Linked DNA regions of Priestia megaterium. The protein of the gene in region 2 interacts with the protein of the main gene of each other region in a pairwise test. Links are inferred from orthologs where the notes say so. Each region holds a gene or a part of one and is shown on either strand. Other genes may lie near its edges.

Evidence for each region.
Region 1: the proteins of pcrA (region 2) and lpdA interact in binary tests that used the Escherichia coli proteins (3 or more experiments, as listed by UniProt). The link is inferred for Priestia megaterium from one-to-one orthologs.

Annotation. Positions count from the first base shown.
Region 1 is NZ_CP023317.1:1,352,889-1,368,938, reverse strand. What follows is about bases 8,918-11,747. They hold lpdA (dihydrolipoyl dehydrogenase), read right to left. Parts: upstream 11,124-11,747; coding sequence 9,711-11,123; downstream 8,918-9,710. Other genes in these bases: CEQ83_RS06800 (dihydrolipoamide acetyltransferase family protein), read right to left, coding at 11,127-11,747; CEQ83_RS06810 (hypothetical protein), read right to left, coding at 9,219-9,461; CEQ83_RS06815 (glycine betaine uptake BCCT transporter), read left to right, coding at 8,918-9,169. Outside these bases: translational GTPase TypA, read right to left, coding at 118-1,956; CEQ83_RS06855 (YlaF family protein), read left to right, coding at 2,070-2,255; CEQ83_RS06850 (inositol monophosphatase family protein), read right to left, coding at 2,364-3,170; CEQ83_RS06845 (hypothetical protein), read right to left, coding at 3,366-3,551; CEQ83_RS06840 (YktB family protein), read left to right, coding at 3,820-4,455; CEQ83_RS06835 (hypothetical protein), read right to left, coding at 4,458-4,685; CEQ83_RS06830 (UPF0223 family protein), read right to left, coding at 4,816-5,085; CEQ83_RS06825 (aminotransferase class I/II-fold pyridoxal phosphate-dependent enzyme), read left to right, coding at 5,617-7,092; CEQ83_RS06820 (GapA-binding peptide SR1P), read right to left, coding at 7,130-7,255; more of CEQ83_RS06815, read left to right, coding at 7,649-8,917; more of CEQ83_RS06800, read right to left, coding at 11,748-12,428; CEQ83_RS06795 (alpha-ketoacid dehydrogenase subunit beta), read right to left, coding at 12,531-13,508; pdhA (pyruvate dehydrogenase (acetyl-transferring) E1 component subunit alpha), read right to left, coding at 13,512-14,627; CEQ83_RS06785 (YkyA family protein), read right to left, coding at 15,209-15,874; CEQ83_RS06780 (YjcZ family sporulation protein), read left to right, coding at 16,044-16,050. UniProt on the Escherichia coli protein: Lipoamide dehydrogenase is a component of the glycine cleavage system as well as of the alpha-ketoacid dehydrogenase complexes.
Region 2 is NZ_CP023317.1:241,368-257,581, reverse strand. The notes cover bases 12,372-15,365. They hold pcrA (DNA helicase PcrA), read right to left. Parts: upstream 14,985-15,365; coding sequence 12,759-14,984; downstream 12,372-12,758. Other genes in these bases: pcrB (heptaprenylglyceryl phosphate synthase), read right to left, coding at 15,037-15,365; ligA (NAD-dependent DNA ligase LigA), read right to left, coding at 12,372-12,738. Also shown: CEQ83_RS01420 (GTPase domain-containing protein), read right to left, coding at 1-566; CEQ83_RS01415 (YitT family protein), read right to left, coding at 762-1,577; CEQ83_RS01410 (hypothetical protein), read right to left, coding at 1,804-2,016; CEQ83_RS01405 (SMI1/KNR4 family protein), read right to left, coding at 2,160-2,522; 23S rRNA (uracil(1939)-C(5))-methyltransferase RlmD, read right to left, coding at 2,773-4,146; CEQ83_RS01395 (diacylglycerol kinase), read right to left, coding at 4,242-5,174; Asp-tRNA(Asn)/Glu-tRNA(Gln) amidotransferase subunit GatB, read right to left, coding at 5,409-6,839; Asp-tRNA(Asn)/Glu-tRNA(Gln) amidotransferase subunit GatA, read right to left, coding at 6,854-8,311; Asp-tRNA(Asn)/Glu-tRNA(Gln) amidotransferase subunit GatC, read right to left, coding at 8,328-8,618; CEQ83_RS01375 (DUF3920 family protein), read left to right, coding at 8,984-9,469; CEQ83_RS01370 (CamS family sex pheromone protein), read right to left, coding at 9,525-10,718; more of ligA, read right to left, coding at 10,732-12,371; more of pcrB, read right to left, coding at 15,366-15,735. UniProt on the Escherichia coli protein: A helicase with DNA-dependent ATPase activity. Unwinds DNA duplexes with 3'-5' polarity. Translocates on single-stranded DNA with 3'-5' polarity. Initiates unwinding more efficiently from a nicked substrate than double-stranded DNA.

The DNA.
Region 1 (16,050 bases), 1.1 Mb from region 2 along the record:
CACCTTTTTCCTTTCCAAATTATCTCTTTATAAAACGCTTTCAAAAAATAGAAAATTCTGATATAATTGATAAAAAACAAGCCGCTAGCAAATAAAGCTAACGACTTCCTTTTTTTATTATTTCGTGTCAGCGTATTTTTTCTTTTTCGCTGCTTTTTCACGTTCATTTTTATCAAGAATTTTTTTACGTAGACGAATAGATTCTGGTGTGATTTCACAATATTCATCTTCGTTTAAATATTCAAGTGATTGCTCTAAAGACATAATACGAGGTTTTTTCATACCTGTTGTTTGATCTTTGTTAGCAGAACGCATATTCGTCATTTGCTTCATTTTACAGATGTTAACAACGATATCATTTTCACGAGTGTGTTCTCCTACGATCATACCTTCGTATACTTCTGTACCTGGCTCCACGAAAATTGTACCGCGGTCTTCTACGCCTTGGATTCCATAAGTAGATGATTTACCGCTTTCCATAGAAACAAGCACACCTTGACGGCGACCTCCAACTTGACCTTGCTGCATTGGTTGGTAGCTATCAAATGAATGGTTAATGATACCGAATCCACGAGTTAACGATAAGAACTCAGTTGTATAACCGATTAAACCACGTGCAGGAACCATAAAGATCAGACGAACTTGACCGCTGCCGTTGTTAATCATATCAACCATTTCACCTTTACGAGCACCCATTGATTCCATAATAGAACCCGTATGTTCTTCAGGCACGTCGATTTGCACACGTTCAACTGGCTCACAGCGAACGCCATCAATTTCACGAACGATTACTTCAGGTTTTGATACTTGAATCTCATATCCTTCACGACGCATATTTTCAATTAAAATAGATAAATGAAGTTCTCCACGTCCTGAAACGACCCATACATCCGGTGAATCAGTATTTTCCACGCGTAAACTTACATCTGTCTCAAGTTCAGACATTAAGCGCTCTTCAATTTTACGAGATGTAACAAATTTACCTTCACGACCAGCAAACGGTGAATTGTTTACTAAGAACGTCATTTGTAAAGTAGGTTCATCAATACGTAAAATTGGCAGTGCATCTTGGTGGTCAAACGGACATACTGTTTCACCTACGTTGATGTCTTCCATTCCTGATACAGCGATCAGGTCTCCTGCCTTTGCTTCTTCGATTTCAACACGCTTTAAGCCTAGGAAACCGAATAATTTTGTTACGCGGAATTGTTTTACCGTACCGTCAAGCTTCATTAATGCAACTTGCTGGCCTACTTTCATTGTTCCGCGGAATACGCGCCCTACACCGATACGACCAAGATAGTCATTGTAGTCAAGCATTGCCACTTGGAATTGAAGTGGTTCGTCGCTGTTGTCTACTGGTGCTGGAATGTGCTCGATGATTGAGTCAAATAGAGATGACATGTTCTCATCTTGCTTTTCAGGGTTCGTGCTAGCCGTTCCGTTGATTGCTGAAGCATAAACAACAGGGAACTCAATTTGTTCCTCACTTGCACCTAGTTCAATAAATAAGTCAATTACTTCATCAACTACTTCAGTTGGACGAGCAAAGTCACGGTCAATTTTGTTAACAACAACAATCGGCGTTAAGTTTTGCTCTAATGCTTTTTTCAATACAAAGCGCGTTTGAGGCATACATCCTTCGTATGCGTCTACTACAAGTAGAACACCGTCTACCATTTTCATAATACGCTCAACTTCTCCACCGAAGTCAGCATGTCCTGGCGTATCCATAATGTTGATACGCGTATCTTTATAATTAATAGCTGTGTTTTTCGCTAAAATTGTAATTCCACGCTCACGCTCAAGGTCATTTGAATCCATCGCACGTTCTTCAACATGCTCATTAGTACGGAATGTTCCGGACTGATGTAATAATTTATCTACTAACGTTGTTTTCCCATGGTCTACATGGGCAATAATGGCAATATTACGTAAATCTTTACGAATGTTCACGCATTTCACTCCTATGCTTGTAATAACTAAGCTATTATATCACACTAACTCTAGAATTGCAGAATGATTTTGTTGTACACTATAAATATCCGTTACAAATGGGAGGAATCAACATGAGAAACATTAAGTGGGTATTCGTTTTATATGCATTCATCGCAACTGCAGCTATTATGTCAATTGGCATATTTATCGGAGAAGGAAGCGCTCTCGGGGTCATTTTAGCTATCGTAGCTTTAATTGTTGTAATGGGTCTTGGCTTTACGACTAAGAAAAAAATGCGAGAAAAAGGGCAGCTGTAATTTTTTTGCGATGATTGAAAGCGTCATGGCCATTTGCAACATCAAAATGGTTCATGACGTTTTTTCATCACTAAATTCTTTGACTACACGTAAGTCTTCACTTCTATTTTATTTAGTCCACTTTCCTTCAAGGTACGTACGAAAGATTTCGTCATGTAATGTTGGTTTGCTTACAAATACACTGCTTTTTTCAAGAATCTCTAACGGCTTCCCTTCTAAATCCGTCATGACTCCTCCAACTTCTTCAATCAACACTTTACCGGCAGCAAAGTCCCATGGAGCCAAACGTAAAGTAATGTATCCATCCAAGCGTCCAGCCGCTACGTAAGCAAGCTCAATAGCTGCGGATCCATATGAACGGGTCCCTCTTACTTTACGCACAAGCGGACTTAATACGGAAGGATCAATACGGCGGTTCTCCGTCACCCACGTTGCATTTAAGCTAATAATAGCTTCTTCAACTGGTACAGGTTCAAGTTTCGGCAATTGGATGTCATTCATAAACGCGCCCTGTCCTTTTAAAGCATGATACAGCTCATTATGAATAACATCATAAATATAACCTGCTTGTCCTACACCATTTTCGAATATACCGATGGAAATAGCAAAATTTCGCTGCTGATGAACAAAGTTCATCGTACCGTCGATCGGATCGATAATCCAAATCGTTCCTTCTTCTGATTCAAGCTCTTCCCCATATCCTTCTTCTCCGAGAATATGATGTTCCGGAAAGGTTTCATTGATTTTTGAGATAAAAAACTGTTCAATTTCTTTATCCATATTTGTTACTAAATCATTTGGATTCGATTTCGTTTGAATGAGAAGTTCTTTACTAAACGACTGTTGAATTTTTTGTCCAGCTTCTTTTAGCCACTCTTTAACGTATGTATCAATTTCTTTCCAGCGTTGTGTCATCTCAATTCCCCCTCAAAAATACGTCTCTTATTTAAGCTTAAAAAAACCTCTGCAAGATGTCAATTAACAGAGCACGTGGGAGAAGAACTGCCGCTTCTTCTCCCACGTGCTCTGTTACCACTTATGAATCTGCTCATTCAGTTTAATCCTTTTTTACAGTTTACCCATATTTGTTCTATTTTATTCCCGTGTCTGCTACTGAAGAGATATCATTTCTTCACGAAGTTTCTCGAGCTTTCGCTTACATTTTTGTTTTTGTTCCTCATTATTCTCCATCATGGCTTCATATAACGTCGCTAACTCGTAATCTAACTCCAACCGAATTACACCTAATCTTTTTTGTCCATCATTCTTCTTATACATATTCACCACTTGTTTCATGTTTCAAACACCCCTCTCAAATTATTGAACCCACTTATAGAAAACTAAATTTTCAGATATTTTGATTGATATAGTCTATGTCGAAACCTAATCTCATGCAACTAAATTGTGTGATTACCTATAAAAAAATGATAGACACGTTTTGACAAGCATATGCGAATTAATTGGTGTTTATGCTTTTCATGTGGTAGAATCTTCGCGTAAATCATACTTACTTGCATAGATGCACAGCAGCTATACATATTCACTAAAAAAACGGAGGTTTCACATGGCATTCTCAGGATTTTCACAAGATGACTTTAACGTATTCCGTATCGAGGGGCTTGATGCACGTATGGAAGCCATCAAGACAACGATACGCCCAAAATTCGAACAATTGAGCAATCATTTTGCTCCTACTCTTTCTTCACTTTGTGGAGATGAAATGTTCGTACATATTGCCAAACATGCACGAAGAACAGTTAACCCGCCAGCAGATACGTGGGTAGCCTTTGCTAACAGTAAACGCGGGTATAAAAAGCTCCCTCATTTTCAAATTGGCCTTTGGGAAACACACGTCTTTGTGTGGTTTGCCGTCATTTACGAATCACCTATTAAAGAACAATTTGGAAAGCTGCTAAAACAAAACATGGAGGAGATTCGTCAAAATATCCCAGACTCGTTTGTTTGGTCGAAAGATCATACAAAACCTGATAGTAAAAAAATGGGCGACTTATCTTCTGAAGACTTAGAGAGTTTGTTTGAACGTCTAGAGACGGTTAAAAAAGCTGAGATCCTATGCGGCATTACAATTCCAAAAGAAGAAGCGATTGCAATGAGCGGCGAAGAATGGATGGCTCGTATTGAACAAACATTTCATACGGTAACTCCATTATATGAACTAACTAAAAAAGCATATGCATAATTTTAACGAATTGATATAAAAAAATGAGGGTGACACATAACGAAAGGAAGCTCATCGAAAGACCAATAAATGGGATACATAAGCTGAAACGCTTGTGACACCGCAGTTGATTTCCCTGCAAGGCTTCGCTTTCCGCCGGCGGCCGGTGAGCCTCCTCGTCGCTTGCGCTCCTGCGGGGTCTCGCCTGTTCCGCTTTCCCCGCAGGAGTCTTCGCCTTGCCTTCCAATCAACTGCTAGAAGAAACGAAACAGATAAACTCTATGTTCACCGTAACAAAAAAAAACGAATCATTAATCAAACAATTTGATTAATGATTCGTTTTTTACTTCGGCTAAACTACTTTTGTCCCAGTCTCATTTTTTACATTTTTATGATATCTCCAGAAGAAGCAGCCTTTGCTTTTTGAATCGTTCGATAAGAAGAGTATTTGCTTTGGTCTTCAAAATCGTTACAGATTGTTTTTTCTTCTGCTTTACTTGGCACAATTTCTTTAAATCGGCGATAGACTGCCATTAGGTGATCACGCTCAATACCTTTTTCATAAGCTCGTTCAATGCTTTCAAAAAACTTCACTACATCAATAATTTCTTCTGTACTCCAATCAAGGGAGATAGGGTATTGATATTCCACTTCTCATCACTCCATTTATTTCTTCATTCTATGTATATCTATATTCTTAACTCTATCACAATCTATAATGTACACAAAATTTATTCTCTTTTCACCCAAAAGAATTTCTCCTTTTTTTTCTTTTTATTTTCTCTTTAAAATATCTTTGCAAATAGGTTAATAAGTGCTATAATTCTTTTGTTTTATGGGGATTTTCAAAACATAAAGAACTATAAAATAATAAGTAATAAGCAGTTTACAATTACTTGTATTTTTTTAACTAAAAATTGTATTTATATTATCAAACAGTAGTAAACATACGCGTTTCATTCATTTATATAATGGTTAAAATCAAGAAAACTGCGGAGTAGAATTTCTGTTGAATTTCTTTTGTAGAAAAAAGATCTGATATTTTAATATGTATAATTCAACAGCCATTAGTTTTTGATATATAAAATTGAATGCTGTAATTTGATAAAAAAACAATCAAAGTCCCTCTAAGCTTTGCTTAGAGGGACTGACAATTTATGATAAAAGAGGTGTATAGCAAAGTTGTCTTCTCAATTTTCAACTCCATTATTTACTGGATTAGTTAATCACGCTAAGAAAAACCCAACACAATTCCATATCCCTGGACATAAAAAAGGAAATGGAATGGATCCTGAATTCCGCTCATTTATTGGCGATGATGCTTTATCCATTGATTTAATTAATATCGGTCCCCTTGATGATCTTCACCAGCCAAAAGGCATTATCAAACAAGCGCAGGATTTAGCTGCAGAAGCATTTGGTGCTGATCATACTTTTTTCTCTGTTCAAGGAACGAGCGGAGCAATTATGGCAATGGTTATGGCGACATGTGGACCTGGAGATAAAATTATCGTTCCTAGAAACGTGCATAAATCTGTTATGAGTGCGATTGTTTTTTCAGGAGCTACGCCTATTTTTATTCATCCTGAAATTGACGAAAATCTTGGCATTTCTCACGGTATTACATCGGACTCTGTAGAAAAAGCCTTAAAGCAGCACCCTGAAGCAAAAGCAGTGCTTGTTATCAATCCAACTTACTTTGGAATTTCCGGAGACCTTCGTAAAATCGTAGAAATTGCCCACTCGTATCAAGTGCCTGTACTTGTTGATGAAGCTCACGGCGTTCATATTCACTTCCATGATGATTTGCCTCTGTCTGCTATGCAGGCCGGTGCAGATATGGCAGCAACAAGCGTGCATAAATTAGGCGGTTCTATGACGCAAAGTTCCATTTTAAACATACGCGAAGGCTTAATTTCTCCAAAACGCGTACAGTCTATTTTAAGCATGCTGACAACAACATCAACCTCTTATCTGCTGCTGGCTTCTTTAGATGTTGCACGAAAACGTCTAGCTACAGAAGGAAAAGAGCTGGCTGAACGTGCAATTTCTCTTGCTGAAAAAGCACGAAAAGAAATTAATACAATTGAGCATATCCGATGTATAGGCAGAGAAATTTTAGGCACAAAAGCTACGTATGATTTAGACCCTACTAAATTAATTATTTCTGTTTCAGATTTAGGAATTACGGGCTATGACGTAGAAAAATGGATGCGTGAAGCTCATAATATCGAAGTGGAAATGTCTGACCTTTATAATATTCTATGTATTATCACGCCCGGAGATACAGAAGAAGATCTTTCACGTCTTGTCACAGCTCTGCGTGAGTTATCCGCAAAATTCCATAACCTTTCTGAGACAACGGCAAAACCGGCTATTTTATTACCTGATATTCCTGTATTGGCTTTAACACCTCGTGATGCTTTTTACGCTGAAACCGAAGTGGTACCTTTTCATGAGTCAGCAGGTCGTATTATTGCAGAATTTGTAATGGTCTATCCTCCTGGTATTCCTATTTTTATTCCTGGGGAAATCATCACTGAGGAAAATTTAACCTACATTGAAACAAACTTAGAGGCAGGTTTACCAGTGCAGGGTCCGGAAGATTTTGAATTAAAGACATTTCGTGTCATTAAAGAACATAAAGCAATTCAATAAAAAAAAGGTGCGGAATTCCGCACCTTTTTTTATTGAATTAATCTAAATCTTCATCTGCTTTTTGACATTCTCCGCTTTTACATGTTGAGTATAATCGCGTCACTTTCTCATCTTCGAAATGATCAATTGTGCAGTTACATGTTTGACATACGATTGTTCCCATTTTGTAAACTCCCCTTTAACCGTCTTTTTTTGTAAGCGTTTTACAACTCTTGATATTATATTATTATGTCACATTAAATATGTCAACAACTAATTAGTATGTCACATTAAAAATATTTTTCTCATAAATGTTATATTTGTTTTCAAAAAACTGACCCCTTAGCATCATCTCTATTTATATGAAAAAACTATGTCTAATTTCATATCTATTTCGGCACTTTAAAATAATTACGAAAAATAAGAATTTGAGATCTTGCCTTTTTTTCTTACTAATAGGGTAGACATTTCATACAAACTTTACTAGAATGTATAACCATGTGGTTTCATGTATAGCTAAAAAGGTTATATGAGAAACTATGTTATGTAAAATAGAATAGGAAAGGAGTGATAATCGATGAAAAAACTGACTCCTGTTTTTATCATTTCGGTTATTATTGCTGCAGTATTTATCGTATGGGGTGTTATTCCGGAATCTGTGCTAGGAAGCGCAGCGCTTACACCTGTCACATCGGCAATACATAGTTTTATCATCGAGAAATTTGGCTGGTATTATTTATTAGCAGCTACATTATTCTTAGTTTTTACGCTGTACTTAATTTTTTCAAAGTACGGAAACATTAAACTAGGTAAACCTGACGAAAAGCCTCAGTATGGTTATGTCTCGTGGTTTGCTATGTTATTTAGTGCTGGTATGGGGATTGGACTTGTATTCTGGGGTGTTTCAGAACCAATCAATCATTTTCATACTCCACCTTCTGGTGAAGGCGGTACAGCAGAATCAGCTCGTGCAGCTCTACGTTATTCGTTTTTCCACTGGGGTTTACATCCTTGGGCTATTTATTCCGTTCTTGCACTGGCCCTTGCATATTTTCAATTTAGAAAAGGTTACCCGTTCATAATCAGTAATATTTTACGTCCACTATTAGGAAAACGTGTTGATGGACCTCTTGGAACGATCATAAACGTCATCGCCGTATTTGCAACTATTTTTGGGGTGGCAACATCTCTAGGACTGGGCGCTATTCAAATTACTGGTGGAGCCTCTTACTTGTCGCCAAGTATTGATAATAATTTCACGACTCAATTAATTGTTATTATTATCGTGACGTTCTTGTTCATGCTGTCAGCACAGACAGGTCTGAACAAAGGTATTAAGTATTTGAGTAACATTAATATTGTTTTAGCTATTCTGTTAATGCTATTCTTGTTATTTGCAGGTCCAACCAACTTTATTATGGACTTATTCGTTACAACAATTGGCAGCTACATTCAAAACTTGCCGTCGATGAGTTTTCGATTGAGCCCGTTTGATAACAGCACCTGGGTTCAAGATTGGACAATTTTCTACTGGGCATGGTGGATCGCCTGGGCACCGTTCGTTGGTACGTTTATTGCTCGTATTTCACGAGGTAGAACCATTCGAGAATTTTTAATTGGTGTACTAGCTGTTCCGACCGTATTTGGCGGATTATGGTTTGCCGTATTCGGAGGTTCTGGGGTCTACTTAGACTTTTTCAAGGATCTTCCTGTTATGGATGTTATCAATAATAAAGGAACAGAAGTTGCTTTATTCTACGTACTTGAACAGTTTCCATTTGGTACGTTCATGTCCATTGTCGCTATTTGCTTAATTGCTACATTCTTCATTACATCAGCTGACTCAGCTACATTTGTTTTAGGAATGCAGACAACAAATGGTGATCTAAATCCTTCAGGCTCTATTAAGCTTACGTGGGGCTTAATTCAATCGTTAACAGCAATCATTCTGCTTTGGACAGGTGGCTTGGATGCACTCCAAACGGCTGCGATTATAGCAGCACTTCCATTTTCAATTGTGCTGGTGTTAACGGTCTTCTCATTAATGAAAGCATTTAAAGAAGAAGGCGCATTAAAAAAAGAAAAGAAATCTGTGTAAGATAAAAAAAGCGTTAGCTTATATAAGCTAACGCTTTTTTTATGCACTCTTACGCCGTGCAAAATAAAATTAGTTGATAACATGTCAAGCAGATAGCTGACGTTGTGCCCGTCATCATAAGCGCCAGTCTTTTAGATTTGACGTTCATTTCTGCTATGCCGTAAGCTAAATAAGCAAATACTAAAAACAAAATAATTTTAGATGTCAATTGATCACGTTTTGATAGCAATTCAACCAGTGAATAACCTATCCAAATAACAATGTGTAAGCTCCAAACGAAATATGTCTTCATAGCTCCTTCGCCGCCTTTTCATTCGTTATCCAAAGAAGCAATTTTTTATCTACCTATAAGGAAAGCACGTCCCACTTCATATGTATGCATCTAGAGCTCATTTAAGACTGCCTCAGCGCTTTTTACACGTTTCTTCTAAAGGAGATACTCATCAGCAATAAAAACTGTCTGACAAGCATCTGATACTTGATGAAAACCGTTTTCTTCAAAAAAAAAAGCTGATGCATACGCATCAGCTTTTTAAAAACATTATTTTACAATGTGAATTGGGCTTCCAATAGCTACTTCAGCAGCTTCCATTGTGATTTCACCTAATGTTGGGTGAGCGTGAATTGTTAATGCGATATCTTCAGCTGTTACGCCAGCTTCGATAGCAAGACCAAGCTCAGCGATCATGTCAGATGCGCTAGGTCCAGCGATTTGAGCACCAACAACTACTCCGTCTTCTTTACGAGTGATAAGCTTCAAGAAGCCTTCTGCAGCGTTAAGTGCAAGCGCACGTCCGTTAGCAGCGAATGGGAATTTAGAAGCTTTAACAGCTAATCCTTCTTCTTTCGCTTGTGCTTCAGTATAACCTACAGATGCAAGCTCAGGCTCAGAGAATACAACTGCTGGAATTCCTAAATAGTCAATTTCAGCAGGTTCGCCAGCGATTACTTCAGCTGCGATTTTACCTTCGTAAGAAGCTTTGTGTGCAAGTGGTGGTCCAGTTACGATATCACCAATTGCAAAGATGTTGCTTACAGATGTACGAGTTTGGTTATCGATTTCGATAAGACCACGGTCAGTCATTTTAACGCCAACTTGCTCAAGACCAAGCTCATCAGTGTTAGGACGGCGACCTACAGTAACTAATACGTAGTCAGCATCGATTACTTTTGACTCTCCGCCTACTTCAAACGTAACTTGTACGCCATCAGCAGTTTCTTCAACACCTTTAGCCATTGCTTTTGTATAGATTTCAACGTTTCCTTTTTTCTTAAGGTTACGTTTAACAAGAGAGCTCATTTGTTTTTCAAAACCAGCTAGAATTTCATCAGCAGCTTCTACAAATGTAACTTCTGTACCGAAGTTAGCAAAAGCAGTACCAAGCTCAGTACCGATGTAACCTCCGCCGATTACAACTAATTTTTTAGGAACTTCTTTAAGCGCTAATGCACCTGTAGAGTTGATTACGCGCTCAGAGAATTTGAATCCAGGGATCTCGATTGGACGAGAACCAGTTGCAAGGATTGCATTTTTGAATTTGTACGTTTGTGCTGAATTTTCATCCATTACACGTACAGTTTCGCTGTCAACGAAGTAAGCTTCACCTTTTACGATGTCAACTTTGTTACCTTTAAGAAGGCCTTCAACACCGCCAGTAAGTTTGTTTACAACGCCGTTTTTGAATTCTTGAACTTTAGAGAAATCAACTGTTACGTTCTCAGCGATAATCCCCATGTCTTCAGAATGTTTAGCATGTTCAAAACGGTGACCTGCAGCGATTAATGCTTTTGAAGGAATACAACCAACGTTTAAGCATACGCCTCCAAGATTACCTTTTTCTACGATTGTAACTTTTTGACCTAATTGAGCTGCACGAATTGCTGCAACGTAGCCACCAGGGCCAGCACCAATGACAAGAGTATCAGTTTCGATTGGGAAATCTCCTACTACCATTTATTACGCCTCCATTAATAATAATTCTGGATCATTTAATAAACGCTTGATTTGGTTAAGAGCGTTTTGAGCTGTTGCGCCATCGATAATACGGTGGTCAAAGCTTAGTGATAATGCTAATACTGGAGCAATTACAATTTCACCGTCGCGTACAACTGGTTTTTCAGCGATACGTCCGATACCTAGAATTGCAACTTCTGGATGGTTGATAACTGGAGTAAACCATTGTCCACCAGCAGAACCGATATTTGTGATTGTACAAGAAGCGCCTTTCATTTCAGCAGGAGCTAATTTACCATCACGTGCTTTTCCAGCAAGGTCGTTAATTTGATCCGAAATTTCGAATACAGATTTACGATCAGCATTTTTCACAACTGGTACTAAAAGACCTTTTTCAGTGTCAGCAGCGATACCGATGTTGTAGTAATGTTTTTGAATTACTTCATCTGTAGAATCATCAATTGAAGTGTTAAGAGCTGGGAACTTCTTAAGTGCTGAAGTTAACGCTTTTACCACGTAAGGTAAGAATGTTAATTTAATACCTTGATCTGCTGCAACTGTTTTGAATTTTTTACGATGAGCAACAAGAGCTGTTACATCGATTTCATCCATTAATGTTACGTGTGGAGCAGTGTGTTTAGAGTTAACCATAGCTTTTGCGATTGCACGACGGATACCGCTCATTTTCTCGCGAGTTTCTGGTAGATCGCCTTCAGGAATAGCTTGTGCTGCTGCTGCTTTTGGTTCAGCTGAAGCAGTTTCCTCTTTAGCTGGAGCTTCAGCAGTTGCTGTAGCTGTAGAGCCACCAGATAAGAAGCTATCGATGTCATCTTTAACAATACGTCCGTTTTTACCTGAACCAGGAACAGCTTTAATGTCTATACCTTTTTCACGAGCATATTTGCGCACTGAAGGCATAGCAATTACTTTGCGGTTAGGATCAACATCAGCTTGTGCTGCAGGAGCTGTTGCTTCTTCAGTCACTTCTTCAGTTGAAGCTTCTTCTTTAGCTTCTTCTGCTGGTGCATCATCATGATCGTCACCTTTGAATTTTAAGTCTTCGTATCCAGGAGCATCAAAAGTAACGATAACTTGTCCTACAGTAGCTACTGTACCTTCGTCAACTTTTACTTCTAATACTTTACCTTTTACAGGAGATGGGATTTCAACAACAGCTTTGTCATTTTGTACTTCTGCTAGTACATCATCCTCATCAATTTCATCTCCAGCTTTTACGAACCATTTTACAATTTCACCTTCGTGGATACCTTCACCGATATCCGGCAGTTTAAATTCAAATGCCACGTGTCTTCACCCTCCTAGTTAGTTGCGTTCAATTTGTTAGTGTTTATTTTATCTAAGACAGAAATCAGCACAAAGCTGATTTCTATCACAGTAAAATGCTAATTAAAATTCAAGTACTTTCTTAGCTGTTTCAACGATGTCTTTGTGGTCTGGTAACCATACGCCCTCAGCTTGAGAGAATGGGAACACAGTATCCGGTGCTGTTACACGTAATACTGGTGCTTCTAAGCTTAAGATTGCACGATCGTTAATTTCAGCTACAACGTTAGCTGCGATACCAGCTTGTTTTTGAGCTTCTTGAACTACTACTACGCGACCAGTTTTTTCAACTGATGCAAGAATTGTATCGATATCTAAAGGTTGAACTGTACGTAAGTCCACTACTTCAGCAGAGATACCTTCTTTTTCTAGTTCTTCAGCTGCTTTTAACGATGAGTGTACCATTGCACCGTAAGCGATAAGCGTTACGTCTGTACCTTCACGTTTCACATCAGCTGTACCTAAGTCAATAGTGTATGATTCTTCAGGTACTTCTTGACGGAATGAACGGTAAAGCTTCATGTGCTCTAAGTATACAACCGGATCGTTATCACGGATTGATGAAATTAAAAGACCTTTTGCATCGTATGGAGTTGAAGGAATTACAACTTTTAGACCAGGTTGAGATGCTACGATACCTTCTAAGCTATCAGCGTGAAGTTCTGGTGTATGAACGCCTCCACCAAATGGTGAACGGAATGTGATTGGTGCATTCCAGCGACCGCCAGAACGGTAGCGCATACGTGCAGCTTGACCTGATACAGAATCAAGTACTTCGTATACGAAACCAAAGAATTGAATTTCAGGAACCGGACGGAAACCTTGAGTCGATAGACCCACAGCAAGACCACCGATACCAGATTCAGCTAATGGCGTATCGAATACGCGATCTTCGCCGAATTCTTGTTGAAGACCTTCAGTCGCACGGAATACTCCACCGTTTACGCCAACGTCTTCACCAAAAACTAATACGTTTTCGTCGTTTTTCATTTCTGTGCGTAACGCATCAGTAATCGCTTGAATCATTGTCATTTGCGCCATGGCTTACTTCGACTCCTTCTCTTTGTAGATTTCATATTGCTCTTGTAAGTTTGAAGGCATAGTTTCGTACATGATTTCCATTAAATCTGTAACTTTTTGTTTTGGATAATCGTCAGCCTTCTTAATAGCTTGTTTGATATCTTCTTTAGCTTGCTCGATTACTTTGTTTTCTTCTTCTTCATTCCAGATGCCTTTAGCTTCTAAGAATTTACGGAAGCGAACAAGTGGATCTTTCTTTTCCCACTCAGTGTCAAGCTCAGCTGTACGATAACGAGTTGGATCGTCACCAGCCATTGTATGTGGACCATAACGGTAAGTTAATGTTTCAATTAAAGTTGGACCTTCACCGTTTACTGCACGCTCACGAGCTTCGCTTACTGCAACGTATACTGCTAGTGCATCCATACCGTCTACTTGAACGCCTGGGATACCAACAGCCGCTGCTTTTTGAGCGATTGTACGTGCTGCAGATTGCTTTTCAACTGGTGTTGAAATTGCAAAGCGGTTGTTTTGTACAACAAAGATTGCTGGAGCTTTGAATGCACCTGCGAAGTTCATACCTTCGTAGAAGTCACCTTGTGAAGCTCCGCCGTCACCTGTATAAGTGATCGCTACTGCTTTTTTACCGCGCTTTTTAAGACCTAGTGCCACACCAGCAGTTTGCACGATTTGTGCACCGATGATGATTTGTGGAGAAAGTACATCTACACCTTCTGGCGCTTGGTTACCGTGGAAATGACCACGAGAGAATAAGAACGCTTGATATAGTGGAAGACCATGCCAAATTAACTGAGGCACATCACGGTACCCAGGTAAAATGAAGTCTTCTTTTTCTAATGCGAAATGTGAAGCGATTTGAGAAGCTTCTTGCCCAGCAGTTGGTGCATAGAAACCTAAACGACCTTGACGGTTCAATGAAATTGAACGTTGATCAAGAATACGAGTGTATACCATGCGAGTCATTAACTCTTTTAATTTTTCGTCAGATAAATCTGGCAACGCTGATTTATTTACTACTTCGCCCTCTTCATTAAGAATTTGGAACGTTTGGTACTGCTCAGCGATTTTATCAAGTTGCTTTGATACATCAATAATAGCCTTTTTAGTTTTAGCAGCCATCTAAGTCACCTCTTCCTTTCATTTAAGCCGTATAAATTCATTTTACTAATCAAACAAACATACACGCTTTTAGAATGTCCCAAATGGACAAGTAAAAGTCATATTTTGTCGAGTAGCTTTTTGAATTCGCTAATCCTTAACATTTCTATGTATTCCCCAGCGAATTCTGTGCAAACATTTACGTAAAAGGAAAGTTTAAGCGAAACGAGCGTTTCGTTAAACTGTATTAATTATTTTGCAAAAATGATTAATACAACACTTACTACGCTACCTAGTTTACAATACACTAAAACAGTTCGTCAATGCATTTACATCAAGAAATTACGCTTTTTTAGTTTGTGAAATAAAACACATAAAAAAGACATGCTGTACTATTACACAGATACAAACTGTATTATATGTTTTATAATAACCTTCTCTTTTTTTACGTCTGCACATCTCCTATCTTGCCACAAATAAACGATTTTTTAAAACAATAACCTTTTGTAATTTTTACTTGAATCGTGTCGAAACTCTTTCTTTATTTCAGAAAACCTTCCTTTTCAGCCAAAAAAAAAGACCTGTAAACTTCACAGGCCTTCTTATTTATCCTCGCTATTTTTCACCTTTAACTTCGTTTTGTTATAAAAATCTTCTTTGGCTTTGTTATAGTCAGCTGTTAGTGTGTTAAACGTTTCTTTTTTCTTTTCAACTTCTTTATAAGTAGCATTGATCGAAGCGATTTGTGTTTCAAGATTCTCTAATTTCACATTGTCTTTTTCAAAGAGCGTATATAGCTGACGATCTAATTCAATGGAATGAAGATAGGCATCATGTAAGGACTGGTAGGCCTTATAACGCTTCTTCATTAACGAAGATAGTTCAAGCGCCTCTTCTTTTGCTTTGCCGTCCTCTAGCTTTTGGATCTTTGGCTCTGTCGCTTCAAACTGTTTTTGCGAAGCGCTGATGCTTTTTTCTTCTTTTTGTAATTTATTTTCACGCTCATCTAATAACTGCTGCGCTTTTTGTGCTTTATTTTTTATTTTCTTTTTATCTTTAATCCCTAGCTCAATAATTTGGTCGTATATCGCATTTTCTTGCTGTTCTAAATCAGCTAACGGTTTTTGCTGATCAGCAAATTGCTTTTCTTGTGCTACCACTTTTTCTAATCCATTATATACCTCAAGTTCAGGCGATGAGCCCTCTGCACAGCCTGCTAGTGACATAGCAGCAATGCCAATAACTATATATCTTCCGACGCATTTCATATTTGGTAAATCCTCCCTTATCCATGGGTCATTATACAATTTTTGTAGGAAATTAGCAATTTATCTACACCCTTTTTCCACCTTTTAATATATTATACTAACCCAATCGTGAAAAAAAGGGAGTTTATTACTTTTTACCTTGGGATTGATAACTACGGGAGGTTACATTATGTTGG
Region 2 (16,214 bases):
ACGTAAGTCTTTAATACCGCAAACCAATTCAGCGATTCTGTTCGAATACACTCATCTACTGCAAGCTCCACTGCGCTATTAAAATCTTCTTGCTCTTCATAAAATCTTCGCGCAATCGCCGTGACGTTTGGATAATCCGGCTGAGAAGCAACCAGCTCGTTAATAACTTCATAAGCTCGTTCAATATTGTTATGGTCCGTATAAAGCGAAAACAGCTTTAGCGCTATTTCAGCTTTTAATACTTTTGAATCCGTTTCGATAGATAGGTAAAGCTCTTCAGCGAGCGTAGACAACCCCAATTCATAATGTGCGTCGGCTGTATTTTTCTTCGCCCACAGCTTAAACTCGCCATTTACATTCTCCCACTTAAAAATCGCGGATTCAAAATCTTGATTGTGGAAGTACACTTCTCCCTGAGCTAAGCGAATGAGCGATAAGTCGTACCACTCTTTTTGCTGCTCTTCGTAATAAGCGTGTCCAAGGACTTTTACAGGCGGCTGATTTTCATTTTCTTGCATAAACGTTTCGTAATATTTCTTTTTCGTTAACTGATATTCTACCGTCATATAGTCTCTCCTTTTTGATGTCAATATTTTATGTACTCTATCAAATTCCCTTTTTTATACTTTTCATACACGATATTTTCTTACTCATATTTTACGCAAAAAAAGCCTCAAGAACTACTCTTAAGGCTTTTTTTATAACTTTTATACTATAAAAATGGCTATTTATCATAAATCGGCGCTGAAATAACAAATATATTAATAGGCATCCCGTCGAAACAGCCCCATTACTTCTACCGTTTCCGTAATATTTACGAAAGCTTCAGGATCCACAGATTGAATTAACTGCTTGAGGTTTGCAAGCTCATAGCGTGAAATCACCGTCATTAATATTTTACGGTCTTCTCTTGAATAAGCTCCTTCACCGTTCATTAACGTCACACCGCGCACCAAATTCGTAAGAAGCTGCTGCTTCATTTCTTCGCCTTTTCTCGTAATAATGGTTAACGTGAGCTTAATGTGGCGAGTATGAATCGCATCCACTACTTTTCCTGTGACGAAAATCGAAAGCATCGTATATAAAGCCGCGTCCCAATTCACAAAGAAACCTGAAACAAATACGACCACGGCATTCATCGCTGATAATATAGCGCCAAGCGGAAATTCTTTTTTATGCGTAAGAAGCATCGCAATAATATCAAATCCACCTGTCGAAGCTGACTGACGAAAAACAAACCCTACGCCAATTCCAGTTAAAACTCCTCCAAAAACAGCTGACAGAATAGGATCTGTACTAACAGCTCTCAAGGGAATCACGTATAAAGCAATTGATAAAGCCACAACGGACAGCAGCGTATGTAAAACAAACCGCTTTCCTAACTTCATAAAACCAATAATTAAAAGGGGTAAATTCAACAAAAAATTCATTGTTCCCGTGCTTGCAGGCGTTAAAATTCCTATAATCATAGCAATACCGCTAATTCCGCTGCTTAGCACTTTATGGGGGATTAAAAACCAATTGTATGCAAATCCAATTAACACAGAACCCGCTATAATAGCAATTGCTCTATACATGATGTCCCTTCACCTCTTACCACAAATATAATGTTTTCATTTATTGCTTCTTTATTATAATTCCTAAAATATTGAAAACCTTAAAAAAAGTATATTCAGAAATTTGCTGTGTTGGTGGGGTGGACAAACTGCAAAATAAAACGGACATACAAGCGGATAATGCTTTTATATCAAGCTTTTGCTGCTTTTGTTATAGAAATGCTACCTTTACCTTTTCCGTACTTATTTAACCTAAAAGAGGTTGAGACATCATAATGAAATGAATGTATTTTAAAGGCGAACAACTAGTATAGATGAGCTTGTATGGAACCGCAGTTGATTTCCGTGCAAGACTTCGCTTTCCGCGGGCGGCCGCTGAGCCTCCTCGTCGCTTGCGCTCCTGCGGGGTCTCACCTATTCCGCTTTTCCCGCAGGAGTCTTCGCCTTGCCCTCCAATCAACTGCTAAAAGGAACGAAACAGACGACACTTATTTGCCCTAACAAAAAAATAAACCACGAATCAAACATGTTGATTAATGGTTCGTTTTTTACTTGGGTTAAAATACTTTTGTCCCAGTCTCTTGGTGGAAAGTTATTTTAATTTTATTCTTCTTCATATAGACCATTAATAAATTCTTCAAATGAATGGGCGACGAAAAACATACCGCTTTCAGGATTCTCGTATGCTAGTTCATGATCTATAAAAACGATAAGAGGCCGCTGAGAGTTAGAACGGTAGTCAAAACATACATGATTATCCGCTATGTCATCTCCAAATGGGCAAATACCATCAACTAGCTGGTATTTAATATCATGATACACGTTTAAAATGTAATCCTTTTTCTCCTGATTAAAACTTAGTAAGTGGTAAAAAGAACATTCTCTCTTTCCAACATTAAATCCATCAGCTGAAGGTTCTCCACCATGATACTTTGTTACACATTCAATAAAGTGGATTGGAAACAATACATCCTATACTTTTTCTACATTCAAAATGGTTTCTAAACTTACCTCTTTTTCATCCGTTTCCCACGTAATCAATTTGCTTCCTCCATTTTGCCTTATGTATATTTAGGAATCTTTTTACTCCCATTTATAATTGCTTTTATTTGTTTCTCTATAAATCTTTTAGTATATTCCGTACTGTATTAAAAATAAAAGCCAATATAAAACACCACTACCATTCCTAATGATAGTGGTGTTTCAAACAATTTTCTTATTTTAATGTAAGCACCGCCACATTCTCCACATGCGTCGTATGCGGGAACATATCGACAGGCTGAACTTCAACCGTCTCATAGCCGCCTTTTTCTAGAATAGCTAGATCACGCGCAAGAGTTGCTGGTCCGCATGAAACATAGACAACTTTTTTCGGCTTCATCTCGATGATGGTATTTAAAAGGGCTTCGTCGCATCCTTTTCGCGGCGGATCTACGACGATGACGTCCGCTTTGATGCCTTGTTTGTACCAGTTTGGAATGACGACCTCTGCTTCGCCTACTTCGAATTCAACGTTGTGAATACCGTTTAGCTCAGCGTTGCGCTTTGCATCTTCAATCGCTTCAGGCACGATTTCAACGCCATATACTTTTTTCGCTTTTTGAGCGAGAAATAACGAGATTGTTCCGATTCCACAGTAGGCGTCAATGACCGTTTCTTCTCCTGTTAAATCTGCATACTCGAGCGCTTTGTCATAAAGCACTTTCGTTTGCTCAGGGTTTACTTGATAGAATGATTTTGCTGAAATGGCAAATTTAACGTCGCCGATATAGTCGTAAATATATTCTTCTCCCCAAAGTACGTTCGTTTGGTTCCCTAAAATGACGTTCGTGCGCTTGCTGTTGACGTTTTGAACAATTGATTTCACGTTCGGCACGGCTTCGATAATGTCTTCTATAATACGCTTTTTGTTTGGCAACTCAGCTGTACGAGTCACAATTACAACCATAATTTCACCCGTTACAAGTCCGTAGCGCGCCATGATATGACGAAGCGAGCCTTTATGCTTTTGTTCTTGGTAAGCAGAAACCCCATGCTTTTCACAGATTGATTTGACAGCTTGAACAACATCATCATTTGCCTGCTGCTGAATCAAACAGGCATCCATGTTAATGATATCGTGGCTTCGCTGCTGATAAAATCCAGCGACCAAACCGCCTTCTCGCTCTGCTACGGGAACTTGAGCTTTGTTTCGATAGCGCCAAGGATCGTTCATTCCTAGCGTCGAATGTACCGGAACGTCAGGTAAATGGCCAATTCGCGCCATGACGTCTTTTACTTGCTTTTGTTTAAATTGCAGCTGTCCTTCATAGCTTACATGCTGCAGCTGACAGCCTCCGCACTGCTTGTATACCGGACAGGGTGCTTCAACACGCTGCTCACTAATTGTATGGTGCTTGATAAGCTTGCCAAACGCATAGCCTTTTTTTACTTTAATGACTTTTACTTGGCCGCTTTCGCCGGGCAGCGCATTTTGAACGAAAATAGGAAATCCGTTCACTTTCGCTACACCCGCTCCGTCATGCGTTAAATCTTCAAACGCAACATCTATATATTCATTTTTTTCTACAGGTGGTTTTAATTTTTCCATTTATCGTTACATCCTTTTAGTCATTTGAAAATGCTGAACTGATTGTACCATAAGAGCGAAAGCCAAACAAAGGAAAGCATGAAAAAAGATCGCAATTAGGCGATCTCATTTTTTTCCATCAATTCAGCTGTTGCTTTTGGAACAAAGATTTCTACATGGCGATATAAGTTTACAAATTCCCCAGGCAATAACCCACCGTACTCGCCATCTAGATTTAGCTGCATTTTATCATTCGTATGAATTTTAACACGGTTCGCTTTTGTATAAATAATATGAGGATCATTGATATGTTCTCCTCGCAGCGCAAGTGTCGCAATTCGAATAAACTCAGCTAAATTTGCTTTCTTTAAAATAATTAAATCAAACATGCCGTCATCTAAAGAAGAGTCTGGTGCCAGCTTTTCAAAACCGCCGACTGAGTTCGTTAAGGAAACGAGGAAGAACATAATCTCGCCGCCAAAGAATTTTCCGTCATACTCAATTTCAACGGATGTTGGTTTAATAGAAGGAAGCATTTCCATGCCTTTTAAATAGTAAGCTAGCTGTCCAAGCATTGTTTTTAACTTGCTTGGCACTTCATACGTTAATTCAGTTAAACGGCCGCCTCCGGCGATATTTACAAAGTAATGCGTTTCTCCGTCGTTTGTTACACAGCCTAAATCAATTGGCTTCGTTACACCTTCTACAATAACATCAACAGCGCCTTCAATTGTACGCGGGACATTAATGGCACGAGCAAAGTCATTGGTTGTTCCAACAGGAATAATACCTAGCTGCGGACGATAGTCTTGTCCGGCAATACCGTTTACGACTTCATTGATGGTACCGTCTCCACCGGCTGCAATTACAACATCAAAGCGGCGCTCTACTGCTACTTTGGCAGCTTCTGTTGCATCGCCAGCGCAAGTTGTAGCATGACAAGATGTTTCGTAGCCTGCTTGCTCTAGCTTTTGCAAAACTTCCGGTAAGTTTTTCTTAAAAATTTCACGGCCCGATGTCGGGTTATAAATAATTCTCGCTCTTTTCATATTCATCATCCTAATAATGATAATTTGTCACAAATCTTTGCCTACTTTTATCAGTGAAAGAATGCCCCCTCACATTACATCATCAACAAGAGGGGGCATGAACAAACATATTATAAAGAAATTAACCTTGATATACAATATTCACGTTTGGGTTTTTATTCATACCTTCAGCGCGATCGCCCTTACTCATAATAAATGTGAGATGGATACCCACCTCACATTTAGTTATCAAATTTAGCGTTTATTAATTTCTTCTAAAAGAATTTTATTAACCATAGGTGGGTTCGCTTGACCTTTTGAAGCTTTCATAATTTGACCAACTAAGAAGCCGATTGCACGATCCTTACCGTTTTTGAAATCTTCAATAGACTGAGGGTTTGCATCTAATGCATCTGTTACGAATTTACGTAAAGTTGCATCATCAGAAATTTGTACAAGACCTTTTTCTTTTACAATTTTCTTTGCATCTCCGCCATTTTCAATTAATTCTTTGAATACTTTTTTCGCAATTTTAGACGAAATTGTACCTTCTTGAATTAATTGAATCATACCAGCTAGACCTTCAGGTGTTAATGCTACATCTGAAAGTTCTTTTTGATTTGAGTTTAAGTAAGCAGAAACTTCACCCATTAACCAGTTAGAAGATAGTTTAGCATCTCCGCCTGCAGCAAGTGTTGCTTCAAAGAAATCAGACATTTCTTTTGTTAGCGTTAATACCATTGCATCATAAGCAGGTAAGCCAAGCTCTTCTACATAGCGCTTTTTACGAGCATCTGGAAGTTCAGGAATCGAAGCACGAACGCGTTCTTTCCACTCTTCGTCGATGTGTAATTCTAATAAGTCAGGCTCTGGGAAGTAGCGGTAGTCGTCAGATCCTTCTTTTACACGCATCAGAATTGTTTCACCCGTAGACTCATCAAAACGGCGTGTTTCCTGCTCGATTAGGCCACCAGACAATAACACTTTTTCTTGACGAATTTCTTCGTGTTCAAGACCGCGGCGCACATAGTTAAATGAGTTTAAGTTCTTTAGCTCAGCTTTTGTACCAAACTCTTCTTGTCCAACTGGACGTAAAGAAATATTGGCATCACAGCGAAGTGAACCTTCTTCCATTTTACAGTCAGATACGCCTGTATATTGAATGATTGATTTTAGTTTTTCTAAATAAGCATATGCTTCTTCAGGAGAACGCATATCTGCTTCCGATACAATCTCAATTAGAGGTGTACCTTGACGGTTGAAGTCTACTAGTGAATAGCCATCGCCTGTATGCGTTAACTTACCAGCATCTTCTTCTAAATGAAGTCGGTTGATACGAATGCGCTTCGTTTCACCTTTAACTTCTACTTCAATCCAACCGTTCTCGCCAATTGGTTTATCAAATTGAGAGATTTGATAAGCTTTTGGGTTATCCGGATAGAAATAGTTTTTACGATCAAACTTTGTATCTGTTGCGATTTCACAGTTTAGCGCAAGCGCCGCTTTCATTGCAAAATCAACTGCTTCTTTGTTTAACACAGGTAGTACGCCAGGATAACCTAAGTCAATTACACTTGTGTTAGCATTTGGAGCCGCACCAAATGCGTTTGGACTTGCTGAGAAAATTTTAGATTTTGTCTTAAGCTCAACGTGTACTTCAAGACCAATAATCGTTTCAAAGTTCATCTTTATCTCACCCCTTACAGTGCTGGTTTCGCTTTATGATGCTCAGTTGCTTGTTCGAATGCATGAGCAACACGATAGATTGTGCTTTCGTCGAAATGCTTACCGATAATTTGTAACCCTAATGGCAATCCATTTGATAAGCCGCAAGGCACAGAAATACCAGGTACTCCAGCAAGGTTTACTGGGATTGTTAAAATATCGTTTGCATACATTGTTAATGGATCATCTGTTTTCTCACCAATTTTGAATGATGGAGTTGGTGTAGTTGGTCCAATGATAACGTCATAGTTTTCAAATACAGACTCAAAGTCTTGCTTAATTAACGTACGTACTTGCTGTGCTTTTTTGTAGTAAGCATCATAATAACCAGAGCTTAACGCAAATGTCCCAAGCATGATACGGCGTTTTACTTCGTTTCCAAAGCCTTCGCTTCGAGACTGCTTGTACATTTCGATTAAGTTCTCAGCATTATCTGTACGGTATCCGTAGCGAACGCCGTCAAAACGAGATAAGTTAGCAGACGCTTCAGAAGAAGATAATAGATAATACGTAGCTAATGCGTATTTAGAGTGTGGAAGCGATACTTCTTCCCAAGTTGCGCCTAGTCCTTCTAACACTTTTAGTGCATCTAAAACAGACTGGCGAGCTTCTTCGCCCACACCTTCGCCTAAGTATTCTTTTGGAACAGCAATTTTAAGACCTTTTACGTCACCTGTTAAAGCAGATACATAATCCGGTACATCAACATTAGCAGAAGTAGAATCCATTGGGTCTACGCCTGAAATTGCTTGAAGTAAGTATGCATTATCTTCAACAGAATTTGTGATTGGTCCGATTTGATCTAAAGAAGATGCAAATGCCACTAATCCGTAACGAGATACGCGACCATACGTTGGTTTTAATCCAACAACACCGCAATAAGCAGCTGGCTGACGAATTGAACCACCTGTATCAGAACCTAAAGAGAACGGAACTTCTCCTGCTGCTACAGCTGCAGCTGAACCACCGCTAGATCCACCCGGTACGTAATCTAAATTCCATGGGTTGCGCGTTAACTGAAGACCTGAGTTTTCAGTTGAAGAACCCATTGCGAATTCATCCATATTTAATTTACCGATTGTTACTGCTTCAGCTGCCTGCAGTTTTTGAACAACTGTTGCATCATAAATCGGATCAAAGTTTGCTAGAATTTTACTAGAGCAAGTTGTACGTAAATCTTTTGTGACAATATTATCTTTTACACCGATCGGCATACCAAATAATAGGCCAAATTCATCTTTTGTTTGTAATGCTTCATCTAGCTCTTTTGCATAAGCACGAGCGTTGTCTTCATTAAGCGCTAAGAACGCACCTACTTTATCATCTACTTCATTAATACGTTTGTATGATTCGTCTACTAAATCTTGTACACGTACTTCTTTCTTGTGTAAAAGGCTATGTAGTTCTGAAAGTTTACGATCGAATAAAGACATCGTAAAGCCTCCTTCCTTATTCTAAAATAGTTGGTACTCGAATGTAGCCATCCTTGTGGTCTGGCGCGTTTTTTACTACGTCTTCAATTGGTAAGCCTTTAGCTGGCTTATCTTCACGCATCACGTTTTTCATATCCAATACGTGAGAAGTTGGTTTTACATTTGTAGTATCTAGCTCATCTAATTGTTCTGCATATGTAATAATAGCATCTAATTGTTTTGTAAATAGTTCTGCTTCGTCATCCGTCACCGCAAGTCTCGCTAAGTTTGCAACGTGTTTTACTTGATCAACAGAAATTCTTGACATGTTCCTTCACCTCCGAATATTCGTCCCACTACAATATACTGATAATACCAAACTTCACTAGCAACAGGCAACATTTCTGAGACTAGTTCCTAAAATATTAAAAACCCCGCCAGACAAGACAGGGCTTACATTTATCACTTCTATTTTATACCAAATCTATTTCATTCAAACAACATTCCATACTTTTCCTTCGTCATAAAATATTTCTCTCTTGCATAGGTATAAAATAACCTTCTTTTTAGAAAAGATAGATAGAAAGAGAAACATGCTTTAGAAGAACACACCACCATGTTTTAATTTCACTAGTCTTTGGGAAAGTAAAGAAAACGAATAACTACTTTACCGTAAAAGAGGTGCTATAAAAATTGAATAAAATACTTATACAGTCAGTCATCCACCAGCGCCCTGTGTATCAGCAAAGCGGAAGATGGTTTGTATTAGATGAAGAATTCAAGTGGGATTTGTCCACCTTGCAAAAAGATGTTTTTGCTTGTTTAAATAAAGCCTTTCATATTCCTATCATTTTTTGTGATTCATGTGAAGCCAATAAAATTGTCTCCGCTCTTGGAGAAGAAGAAGCAGAATACCTGCAGTTTGCCTCAGGTGTTTACTGGCGAGAAGTCGGCATTATATTTATTTTTAAATTTGATGACTACCTTCCGCTTGTTGAAACCATCTTTCACGAGCTGCGTCACTATATTCAAGATCACATCCCTTATTATCAGAAAGAATTTGAGCTGGATAAAAAACGCCCGTATGAAGAGCGGACAACCGAACAAGATGCATTTGCATTTGCTGCTTATTATCTTGCTAAGTTTACGAGACAAAATTCTCACGCCATTTCTTCATAGGAGGCAATTTCATAGAATTAAAAAAAGACACTGCTTGAGCAGTGTCTTTTTTTGCTTACTCTTCGTAAATATGAACGAACGGCTTGTCTTCATCTGCTTTTCTAACAATGAGAGCTTCCGGTCCGCTTACTGAGTTAATAGAGATACTCGTTTCCATATATGAAGGGAAATGATCAAGCATTAAACCAGCAACGTACTGAGTAAATCCTACAATTTCACCTTTTCCATAAAATTGTACGGGAATATCAATCGTCATTTTTTGAAGCTGTCCATCTTTGTAATACCCTTTCCCTACTACGCTTGTAAAGTTTGGGAAGTAGTCTTCGATTTGCGCTTTAAACTCATCAAACTTCATCGCATCATCTCGGTGATCTTTTGTTGCATCTGATGATGGGAATAAATAATATTGCTCGTCTAAATTATCCCAGCTGCCAACGGCCGTATCATTTGAACCTGCATTTCCGACAGCTATAAAGTTACCCGGTGTTAAAGAGGACTTAGCACTTTGTTTGAATAATGCTACTCGAATTGGAACGTTTTCTAAGCCCTTGATATTACGCATACGCTGCACAATTTCATCGGCCATCTTTTTGCCTTGCTCTTCAATATTTTTATCGGTTAGTTGTTTTTCACGGGCATAACCATTTTCCTCTGTATAATAATGAACAGAATTCATCGCCAGACCAATTGTGACGCCTCCAAGTTTTACCTTATCGTCTCCGTCTTGAATAAGGTAATCTTGCTCAGTAATGTTCGCTAAGTACATTGGACTTGTTTCGTTACGAGTTTTCAAATCGCCTTTTTCTGTATCAATTGGGTTTAACCCAGTGTTTTTAAGCTTCTTTTTCGCCGTATCATCTTTTGCTTTGCTTTGAAGATCTTTAAACTGTTTATCACTCAGCTTACGGCTTAACCATGAGCGAATGGTATCTTTATCAAGGTACTGGCCTTCTTGATACACATATTTTTTCGGAGAATAGCTATCTGTCGATAAGCGCATTAAGCCTGTTTCAAATTCTTGCGCATCCAAGCGGTTATTTAAGTTTGCTGCTACTAAGCCTCTTGCCACTCCCGCTTTAAATGGAAGAATTGTTCGGTAATAATCGTCTGAAATACTATACTTCGGAATAACTGCTTTTTCTTTCTTGTTGTTGGTTTGTTGAACAGTCTCTTTATCGTCCGAAAGGTTCGGTGCACACGCTGAAGTTACAAGCATGACCGCAAGAGAAAGTAACAATATCTTTTTCAACTACACACACCTCTTATTTATTTAATTCCGTAAGTAGCCTTGCTTCATCCCATACTTCAATTTCAAGCTCGTTAGCTTTTGTCAGTTTGGAACCAGCCTCTTCCCCTGCCACAACAAGGTCTGTCTTTTTACTTACGCTTCCTGTGACTTTACCGCCAAGTGCTTCAATTTGTGCTTTTGCCTCATTGCGAGATAGCTGTTCAAGCTTACCTGTTAATACAACGGTTTTACCAGCAAAAACAGAATCTACATTTTCTACACTTACAAGCTTGGGTCCTTTGTATGTAAGGTTTACTCCATACTCTTTTAATTCATGTATAAGTTCTTGAACCTCTTCTTGTGTAAAGTAAGCGACAATAGCATCAGCCATTTTGGCACCAATTTCATTAATTGCCACTAATTCATCATACGTTGCTTTTGTTAACTTGTCTATGGTTTCAAAGTGCTGAGCTAACGTCTTTGCAGCTTTTGCTCCAACGTGGCGAATGCCCAAACCAAAAAGCAAACGCTCAAGCGAATTTTCTTTAGAAGCTTCGATGGCCGCAATCAAATTATCCGCAGATTTCTCACCCATGCGCTCAAGCTCGATTAACTGCTGTTTTGTCAGCGTATAAATATCCGCTACATCTTTAATTAACTGTTCACGAAATAATTGTGATATAACTTTTTCACCAAGTCCATCAATGTTCATCGCATTGCGGGACACGAAATGAATAAGTCCTTCACGAATTTGAGCAGGACAGCTTGGATTAATGCAGCGAAGCGCAACTTCTCCTTCTAAACGCACCAGTTCACTTTCACATTCAGGGCAGTGAGTGGGCATCGTAAACTCTTGCTCTTCTCCCGTTCGCTTCTCTTCAATCACATTCACTACTTCAGGAATAATATCTCCTGCTTTTTTCACCACGACATAATCGCCGATGCGAATGTCCTTTTCACGAATCAAATCTTCATTATGAAGAGACGCACGCTGTACCGTCGTACCTGCTACTTGAACCGGCTCCAAAATAGCTGTTGGCGTAATGACACCTGTCCGGCCTACCGTCAGCTCAATATTTACAAGCTTGGTTACAACTTCTTCAGCAGGAAACTTATAAGCAATAGCCCAGCGTGGACTCTTGGCCGTTGTTCCAAGCTCAGCCTGCTGATCAAATGAATCTACTTTTACAACAATGCCATCAATATCATAAGATAGTTCTGGACGTTTCGTTTGCCAGCTTTCGATATAAGCAATCACATCATCAATGGTTTCACACGTCTGTCTTTCTTTATTTGTTTTAAAGCCAAGATCATCGAGTAAATTCAAACTTTCGCTGTGAGAGTCGATTTCTAATTCTCCTGTATCAGTCATGGCATAGACAAAGATATCTAAATTACGTTTTGCCGCAATTTTAGGATCTAGCTGACGCAGTGAGCCAGCAGCTGCGTTACGGGGGTTAGCAAACGGAACTTCATCTCTTTCCATTTTTGCTTCATTAAGTGCTTCGAATGATTTCCTCGGCATAAATGCTTCTCCGCGAACTTCCATTGATAACGGTTCTTTAATTCGCAGTGGAATCGAGCGAATTGTTTTTAAGTTTTCAGTAATATTTTCACCAGTCGTACCATCTCCGCGCGTAGCACCCAGCACTAAGTATCCATCTTCATAGCGAAGAGATACAGCAAGCCCGTCAATTTTAAGTTCGCATACATAAGAAAACTCGTCTTCAACGGCTTGGCGCACTCGGCGATCAAAATCTCGAAGGTCTTCTTCATTAAATGCATTTCCTAAACTTAGCATAGACGTTTGATGCTGAACCTTCTCAAACGCATCGAGCACTTGGCCGCCGATGCGCTGAGTAGGTGAGTCAGCTGTTTTTAATTCTGGAAACGATTCTTCTATTTCAATTAACTCATTCATTAATTTATCGTATTCTGCATCTGGAACAGATGGCTGATCTAACACATAATATTCATAACCATATTGATTTAATAAGTCACGTAATTCTTGAACGCGTGATTTTGCTGTCTCAAACTCCATATTCTAGCTCCTTTTCACGATTACACTTTCGTAACCGGGGCAAATTTAGCAAGCAGTCTTTTTACACCTGTAGGACTAGGAAAAGCAATGTCTAATTCTTTTGAGTCTCCTTCTCCTTTTACACTTACAACTGTACCAATTCCCCATTTTTTATGCTCGGCCTTATCTCCAACGCTCCATCCAATCGATTCACTGCCCGTTGATACAAGCTTCGTTTTTGCCACGGCCGCTTGTCGGCGCGCTGCAAACGGCGAAGCTGAAGCCCCTGAACGACCAGCAGCAGGCTTGCGCATCGTTTCATTTAAAGATTCCACAAGCTCGCTTGGGATTTCTCCAATGAAGCGCGATTTTGGATTGACGTTTGTTTTACCAAATAGTGTACGCATTTGAGCATTTAATAAATACAATTCTTGTTCAGCACGTGTAATCCCTACGTAGGCTAAGCGTCGTTCTTCTTCCATTTCATTATCTTCGAATAACGATCGGCTATGAGGGAATACGCCTTCTTCCATACCCATTAGGAAAACAACCGGGAACTCTAGACCTTTTGCTGAGTGAAGCGTCATCAGAATCACTTGTTCGTTCTCTTCTTCTTCCTCGTCGTCAAGCTTATCGATATCAGCAACAAGCGCTAAATCGGTTAAAAATGCTACTAAGCTCTTATCTTCGCTTGCTTCTTCAAACGTTTTTGTAACAGATAAAAACTCATCAATATTCTCTAAGCGACTTTGTGCTTCAATTGTTTTTTCTACTTTAAGCGCTTCACGGTACCCTGTTCTTTCTAATACTTGTTCCACAAGCTCTGTTACAGACATATAGTCTTGCATTTGAGCTAAGTTTGAAATCATGGATTGGAAATCACGAAGTGCCTTTGTTGCTTTACCCGTTAACCCCATCAATTCTACTTCATCAAGCGCTTTGAAAATAGAAATGTCATGAACGTTTCCGTAATTGGCTACTTTATCGACTGAAGTAGCTCCAACTCCGCGTTTTGGAACGTTCACAATACGAGCTAAGCTAATGTCATCATCTTGGTTGGCAATTAAGCGCAAGTACGCAAGCAAATCTTTAATCTCTTTGCGGTCGTAGAACTTAATCCCGCCGACAATTGTATAGTTAATATTAGATTTTAGCAGTACTTCCTCCATTACACGCGACTGTGCATTTGTACGATACAAAATGGCAAAATCGCTATATTTACGTTTGCCGCTGTCTACTGCTTCTTTGATTTTACGTGCTACAAACTGTGCCTCATCATGCTCACTCATTGCTTGGTAATGATAAATCTTCTGGCCTTCATCGTTTTCCGTCCATAAGTTTTTCACTTTACGATTCATATTGTTTGCAATGACGCCGTTTGCCGCAGCCAAAATCGTTTTCGTTGAACGATAATTTTGTTCAAGCAAAATGGTTTTGGCTTTTGGGTAGTCTTTTTCAAATGACAAGATATTTGTAATATCAGCCCCGCGCCAGCGGTAAATAGACTGATCTGAATCCCCTACTACGCATACATTTTCAAATCGTGCGGCTAGCAAGCGAACCAGCATATATTGTGCATGGTTTGTATCTTGATACTCGTCCACATGAATATATTGAAACTTGCGCTGATAGTACGTTAACACTTCAGGAACTCGTTTAAATAACTGAATCGTTGTCATAATCAAATCATCAAAATCGAGCGCTTGGTTTTTCTTTAAACGCTTTTCATACTCTTTATAGACTTTACTTACAACTTCTTCATATGGTCCTGCTGCTGTTTTATCAAATTCTTCCGCTACTTTCAGTTCATTTTTAGCTGAACTAATGCTTCCTAATAGCGAGCGCGGATCGAATTTTTTTGGGTCGATGTTTTGATCTTTTAAAATGTTTTTAATAACGGACAGCTGATCCGTTGAATCTAAAATCGTAAAGTTGCGATTAAAGCCAATACGATCAATATCTCTTCGTAAAATACGTACGCACATCGAGTGGAACGTTGAAATCCAGATATCTTCTGCCACTCCGCCAACGATACTTGCCACACGCTCTCTCATTTCACGAGCTGCTTTGTTTGTGAAGGTAATAGCTAAAATATTCCAAGGTGCAACTTCTTTTTCCGCCATTAAAAACGCAATTCGATGCGTTAATACGCGTGTTTTCCCACTTCCTGCACCGGCCATAAGTAATAATGGTCCGTCTGTTGTTTTAACTGCCTCTTGCTGCTGAGGGTTTAATCCTGTTAATAATTTTTCACTTAAAAAATTCACGTTTTCACCGCCTATATCGAACATATATTCTCTATTCTACTTTATTTATTTTTCACTGTGCAATATTCTTTTTTACCGCTTTTACCGTTTTTAATGCTTCCGATAAATTTGTATAAATAACATTTCCTACAATAACTGTATCAGCTAGCTCTCCCATCTCACTTGCTTGCTCTTTTGTCTCAATACCGCCGCCGTAAAATAACTTCGTCTCATTTAGCGAATTTTTCACTTCTGCCACTAATGCAGGGTCTCCATATGTTCCGCTGTATTCTAGATAGAAAACGGGCAAATGAAACATGCGTTCAGCCATGCGAGCATACGCTACAACATCTTCTGCATCCAAATCGGTTTTCGCTTCCGTTAGCTCAGCTACTTTTGCTTCGGGGTTAAGTACGCAGTATCCTTCTACAAAAATTTCATCCCAGTCCATGATCTCTCCGTATTCCTTCATCGCCGCGTGATGTAAATCAACAATCCACTTTGGATCCTTGCTGTTTAAAACGGTCGGAATAAAATAAGAATCAAACCCAGGCGTTACAGAGTCAATTGTTGATACTTCAAGCGCACACGGCACCGTGTAGCGGCGAATACGCATTAACAGCTGCAGTACATTGTCTAGAGTCACTCCATCAGATCCTCCGACAAGAACCGCATCCGTGCCGGATTCGCAAATTTTCTCCAAATCTGCATCTGAAATCTCTTTATTAGGATCTAATTTAAAGACATGTCTCCACTCTTTAATATCATACATATAGGTTCCTCCATTTCTTTACACTTAAAAGTTCGCGCTCGTCCATTTGTTCATTATAACAAAACTAAGAGGGTGAAATGAAAGGAAAACCGAACTTTTCATCACGTTTTTTGTTTTCAAAAAATATGTACAAAAGATATGGTTTCACCCTCAAATTCGGAAGAAAACATCACAAAAAAAGCCCATTTTGCACAAGGTTATTGTTTCTCTGCATAGGATATGCTAATATATAGCTACTAAAATTCATATGATATACGCTGAAGGATCAATAGTACTTAAATCCTCTTCACAAAGCGAACTAGGGACGGTGGGAGCCTAGAGAATGGTTTAAGGAAAAGGCAATCTGGAGTATATACAGACGAAGGTGGATACATTTTGTATCAACCAGGGTGGAACCGCGGGAAAAACTCTCGTCCCTGGGCATATTGTTGATATGCCCAGGGACGAGAGTTTTTTTGTACCCGCTCTTTTTGTTTCGC